Regions from separate parts of the Desulfuromonas svalbardensis genome, predicted to be linked through region 2. Evidence: predicted binding sites of a transcription regulator. Region 2 holds the regulator's gene; the other holds the start of a gene.
What was found. Region 2 encodes HrcA, which represses chaperone genes, less so after heat shock. Its sites were predicted from a motif close to TGTTAGCACTCNNNNNNNNNGAGTGCTAACA; they were not measured.
Positions count from the first base shown of each region.

Region 1: rpoH (RNA polymerase sigma factor RpoH) is a predicted target of HrcA. The motif match lies at 1,821-1,851, and genes of this name have one in related genera.

Region 1 covers NZ_AP042416.1:2,997,745-3,000,878, forward strand. The annotation lists gene ACZ5KY_RS13460 (cytochrome-c peroxidase) at 23-1,090, opposite strand; gene ACZ5KY_RS13465 (hypothetical protein) at 1,270-1,791, shown strand; gene rpoH (RNA polymerase sigma factor RpoH) at 1,896-2,759, shown strand; gene bamD (outer membrane protein assembly factor BamD) at 2,844-3,134, shown strand, end outside.
Region 2 covers NZ_AP042416.1:551,501-554,634, reverse strand. The annotation lists gene nhaD (sodium:proton antiporter NhaD) at 1-4, shown strand, start outside; gene hemW (radical SAM family heme chaperone HemW) at 86-1,231, shown strand; gene hrcA (heat-inducible transcriptional repressor HrcA) at 1,413-2,450, shown strand; gene grpE (nucleotide exchange factor GrpE) at 2,500-3,087, shown strand.

The DNA.
Region 1 (3,134 bases), 2.4 Mb from region 2:
GCCCGCTAGTGAATCAAACAATTTAGTGTGTAGGACTCAGTTTAACCTGCAATACAGGTTGTGGAGTTGATGCTGTACTAGCTGGAAGCAGAGGATGCATCACCAGTGGTTGGTCGCCAGTTAAACCTTCAAGGAGGTTAACGATCAACTCAACTTCTTGATCAGTCAACTCCATGCCTAACTGTGACGTACCCATAATGGCAACAGCTTGCGTTAACGTCCACACTTTACCAGAATGAAAATAAGGGGCTGTCAGTGCAATATTGCGTAATGGCGGTGAACGGAACACGTACTCATCTGATGCGGTGTTTGTCACCTTAAAACGACCTTTATCGCCAACAGGTAAAACTTCGGCACCAGGCTGTTCGACAACACCAAATGGGAAGTAGTCGGTTCCACCTAGATTAAGGCCATCATGACAACCAACACAGCCATTATTTACAAAAAGATCAAGTCCAGCTTTTTGGTCTGCAGTGAGAGCCTTGTCATCACCTGCCATAAAACGGTCTAAGCCATCATTGGGTGTAATGAGTGTTGCTTCAAACACTTCAATGGCCTTAGCCATATTGTCAAAGGTAACAGGACTTTTCTCTGTCGGGAATGCTTGTTTAAACAGTTCAACATAATCTGGAATAGATGTTAGAAGTGTCACAACAGCCTCAGGTGTATTGTTCATCTCAACAGAAGCCTGAACTGGCCCTTTAGCTTGATCAGCAAGGTCCTTCGCCCGACCATCCCAAAATTGCACACTATTAAATACAGCATTATAGGTTGTTGGTGCGTTACGAGGCCCTTTTTGCCAACCATGACCTGTCGATGTTTCTTGTAAATCGCCTCCAGCAAGTCCGACATTGTGACATGTTTGACAGCTAATTAATTGTGATGCCGATAATCTCGGCTCAAAATATAACATGTGACCTAGCGTTAGCTTAGCATCACTAGCAACATTCCCTTTCAAAATGGGTGCTACGGTAGGAACAGGTTGAAACATCGCTTTTGCCATCGTCCGCAGTTCAGCATCAGATGCACTCGCAAACGTAACACTCACGAGTAAAAGTAAGCAAATACCACAAAACTTAAAAAATCGCATAACTTTATTAGCCTCCATTTTGCATTAAAACAAAGCATCACCACTTGACGACACCATTAAAAAAATCATTATAACCATTTCAGTATACATTACAACTTTTTTTTGTTGCGCAGCAACAATATCATTTTATTCCATTTCACTAGTTGACACGTTTAAAGTGTTCATGCAATTTTAGCTATATGAAAAATTATTGCAAACAACTTAATATTGTCATCTTGCTGCTCTGCGCCACACTTTTTATTCCAACCGTTAGCAGCGCAGAACCTGAGAACGCTCAATTAAATCAACAACAAGCAGAAGAATCTTTTTCACGAAGCGATGCTATGCCCCTTGAAAAAAAAGGGAACATTCTCAATATTATTTTAGATAAAGCACCTGTTATCTCTACTGAGCGGGGCACGCTAGTAATTGAAGCCTTTCTCGATCTCAACAAAAACCAACAACGAGATGAAGCTGAACCAAATCTCTACGATGCAATCTCCTGCACATTAGATGATATTGACTACCTGATCCCAGCGTTTATCCCTGCCCTTGATTACAATGCGCGATACAAGATTAGTTGTCAGGGAACGGCTGAGTTTCAACCTACTATTGATCAAAAAAACGTCCTTATTGCTCGGCGTGGTCAAATCATCTCCCTGATTATCCCCTGTCAAAGTAGTTCAGCCGCGACCGTTACGACACCGCAGCAAAGCCAGTAAATTCAGCTTACTCCCAGCATGTGAAATTTCATTAGCACTCTACACCCGAGAGTGCTAAAATAGAGTTTTGATACTCACACAATTACTGAGGAGAGGGGCTATCAATGAATCATTTACCTGTAGCGTTAGATTCGTTTGAACAGTATATGTCTCAAATCAGCCATGTTGAACCGCTAGATCGCGAAACTGAGGCGGAACTTGCGTGGCAGTACAAAAAAAACAACGATCTTGATGCGGCACATCGACTTACCTGCGCTAACTTGCGCTTTGTTGTCAAAGTAGCCTACGAATACCGCGCCTACGGCTTAAAATTAATCGATTTAATTCAAGAAGGAAACATTGGCCTCATGATGGCCATCAGAAAATTTGATCCATCAAGAAATATTCGATTGATAAGTTATGCGGTGTGGTGGATTCGTGCCTACATGCATAATTACATTATGAGTAGTTGGTCTTTGGTTAAAATCGGTACGACGCAAGCGCAAAAGAAACTGTTCTTTAAATTGCGTCAAACACGTGATGCCATCAAGCAACTTGCAGGTTCTGATCAGCATGGTGACGATACGACAGAAATTGCCAAACAATTAAATGTAAGCTGTCGGGCTGTAGAAGAGATGAGCGCGCGGATGAGTGGAAGAGATAGCTCTCTCGATATGACCCTAACACCAGACAGTGACACTAGCCACATTGAAAACTTAGCGGATCAACGTTGCGACCAAGAACAAAACCTTATCACTTTTGAATCAACTCTATTACGTAACCAAACAATTCAGGTAGCCATCTCAGCTCTCAATGAGCGCGAGCAACACATCATAACAAAGCGGCTGCTGGATGATGATTCAATGACATTACAGCAACTTGCGGACTATTATGGAATCAGTAAAGAGAGGGTTCGCCAACTCGAGAAAAGAGCTTTAGAAAAATTAAAAGATCAATTAAATGTGACAGACCATTTAAGCAGAGAATAATTCTTGAGTCCTCTTGCTGCATGTTTTAATATACTCTTTTAGTTCTTCAACTTGTCATCCTTCTTTAACAGGATAAATTACACTATGAGAAACTGTATCATTTTATGCATAGTCGCCCTTACACTGAGTGCTTGTGCCTCTAAATCAGTAGAACCCATCACAAAAGATGCTTTATATTATTTTCAACAAGGTGAAATGGCTTTTGAAGAAGAGGAATACACAAAAGCGATAGAACATTGGCAACGAGTACGCGACAGCTTCACATCACCTGAGCTGACGGCTTTATCTGAATTGAAAATTGCCGACGCACAACTGGCAGACGAACTATATATTGAGGCAATTGCTTCATACGAAGACTTTCTGAAACAACACCCT
Region 2 (3,134 bases):
CTAAGCGTTATTGAGTTTAATTGTTAGATTGCAGCGCCGAATCCTTTAGGGTTCGGCGCTGTTTTGTTTGTGTCTAGAGGGTGTAATGGCCAGTCTGTATTTACATATTCCGTTCTGCTTAAGCAAATGTCCGTATTGCGATTTTTATTCGTGTGAACCAAAAACGGGTGACATTGATCGTTATGTCGATGCGTTATGTATAGATTTAAAGACCTCTCGCGCCGCTTGTGGTGATGATGAAGGTTTTTCAGCACCGTTCACCAGCGTATTTTTTGGTGGCGGAACGCCGTCGTTGTTAAGTGCATCTCAGGTAGCGCGGTTACTTGAAGTGGCCGAAGATTCCTATGGTTTTGCTACCGATGCTGAGATCACCCTTGAAGCAAATCCCGGTACTGTTACTTCTGCAAGCTTGGGGGGGTATCGCAGTGCGGGGGTTAATCGATTGTCTCTGGGAGTTCAATCCTTTGATGACGCGCAATTGAAGTGGTTGGGTCGCCAACATGATTCAGCTCAAGCGCTGCAAGCCATTGAAGCAGCACGTAGCGTCGGTTTTGATCGTCTAAGTATTGATCTCATGTTTTCATTGCCCAACCAAACAGTGGAACAACTCCAGCAACAGTGCGAGTATGTCAAGCAGTTGGCCCCTGAACATCTGTCTATTTATGGTTTAACCATTGAAGATGAAACCCCCTTTGCCCACCAACAGCAAAAAAATCTATGGCAGATGCCCGATGATGAACAGTATCGCGACAGTTTTTTGCTGTTAGATGATCGCTTGACCAGTTTGGGCTATCGCCATTATGAGATTTCGAATTATGCGCAGCCTGATCATGAGTGTCGCCATAATGTTGGTTATTGGCGGCGGCAACCTTATTTAGGTATTGGCGCGGGTGCTCATAGCTTTATCGGTCGTGATTGGGGTGAGCGTTGGGCGTGCGAGCCTTCGATTGAAGGTTATCTTCAGTCGGTCCATGAAGGTGTTTCGCCGCGCACTAAAATTGAAGGATTTGATCAGCAGCAAGCAATGTTTGAAACGGTTTATTTGCTGTTGCGTTGTCGCGAAGGGGTTAATGAAGTCGATTTTCATCGCCACTACGGTCAATCTTTTGCAGCAGTCTACGCAACGGCCATCGGTCAATGCGCTCCGTATCTTTCCCTAAATAATGGTTGTTGGTGTCTCTCGGTAGAGGGTTGGTTGCTCTACAACTATCTGATCGAAAACTTTCTGTAAATAGAGGCTGTTTTTTACGCTCGCGGCCCTTGACAAAGGGTAGGGGCGTTGTTACCTTCTCTTCTGTTAGCACTCGCATCTCTTGAGTGCTAAGTTTGTCTGTTGGCCGGCTTGACTGGCTTATTTGTTTTTACAACCAGACGGCGAAGAGGCTGTGTGGTTTTATGCTGGGATCGCGAATATGGAACTCAATGAACGCAGTCTGAGCATTCTCGATGCAATTGTCGAAGGGCACATTGCTTCCGGTGAGCCGATAGGCTCTCGCACCATCGCTAAACGACAAAAACTACAATTGTCGCCAGCGACGGTACGAAATGTCATGGCGGATCTTGAAGAGATGGGTTATCTCATCTCCCCCCATACCTCTGCTGGTCGTATTCCAACGGACAAAGGCTATCGTTTTTATGTCGATACGCTGTTGCAGGTGCGCAATCTAAGTCAAGACGAACGCAGCAAAATTGAAGCGCAATGCCGTACGGGAAATTTAAGAACACAAGAGATGTTGCAACAGGCTGGACGTATTTTATCCGATATGTCAAATCATACAGGGATTGTTCTTGCCCCACGATTTGTGTCGACGGTCTTCCGCCATATTGAATTTGTTCCGCTCAGCCAAGGCCGTTTGTTGGTGATTTTTGTTTCGAAATCAGGGGTAGTGCAAAATAAGATTATTGAGTTGGATGGTGCGATGCCTACAACTCAAGAGCTTCAACATATTACCAATTATCTCAATGAAGAACTCAGTGGCCTGACAATACAGGAAGTTCGCACAAAAATCGTTGACCAGATGAAGCAAGAGAAAAACTTGTATAATAAAATGGTCAGCGGCGCGTTGAATTTTTCGCAAGAGGTTTTTAGCGGCGACATTGAAGATGATGTGATCATTGAGGGCGCGGCAAACATTTTAAACCAGCCGGAGTTTTCCGATCGCGATAGCATGAAGCGGTTGTTTAATGCCTTTGAGCAAAAGAGTAATTTGATCCATCTGTTAGATAAGAGTCAGCAAGCACAAGGGGTGCAGATTTATATCGGCAGTCAATCCGAATATCAGGAGTTTGAAGGCTGTAGTTTGATCACTGCTAACTATACAAACGGTAAGCAGAGTTTAGGCAGTCTAGGGGTGATTGGCCCGAGTCGGATGAAGTACTCACAGGTGGTTGCTGTGGTCGATTATACCGCACAACTGGTTAGTCGTGCGTTGGAACTTGAATCAGAATAAATGAAATTTAAGATATGCCTGAAAAAGGCAAACGAGGAGATTGGTGATCGTGACAGAAACAAAAATTCCTGAAGTGAATGAAGAAGTGAAAACAGAGGCAACGGTAGAGGGTGATGTCGTTGTTGAAGAAACCCAAGTTGAAGTGCTTTCACCTGAAGAGGCATTGCAAGCTGAATTAGCAACGTGTCAAGAAGAGGTGGAGAAGCAAAAGGACCTTTATCTGCGCAACCGCGCCGAAAACGAGAATTTTCGTCGCCGGATGCAACGTGAAAAAGAGGAGCTGGCTAAGTTTGCGAATGAGTCAATTCTGCGTGAAATACTTCCCGTTATTGATAATTTAGAGCGCGCTGTGAGTCACGCTAAGGAAACTGAAGGTGATGCATCCACATTGGTTGAAGGGGTCGAGATGACTCTTAGCCAATTCCAGAGTGTTTTGAGTAAATTTAATGTCTCAGTTGTTGACGCTAAAGGAACTCCTTTCGACCCTGCTTGTCATGAAGCGATGGGCCAAATAGAGCGCGATGATTGTGATGCCAATACCGTTGTTGAAGTGATGCAAGGTGGCTATATGTTAAACGGACGCTTGTTGCGCCCGGCACTGGTAATGGTGTCTAAAGCCCCTGCGGTAGCTGAATAAAATAGAAACGTAACGTACTACAATTAACCAACCTGATAAGGAGAAAT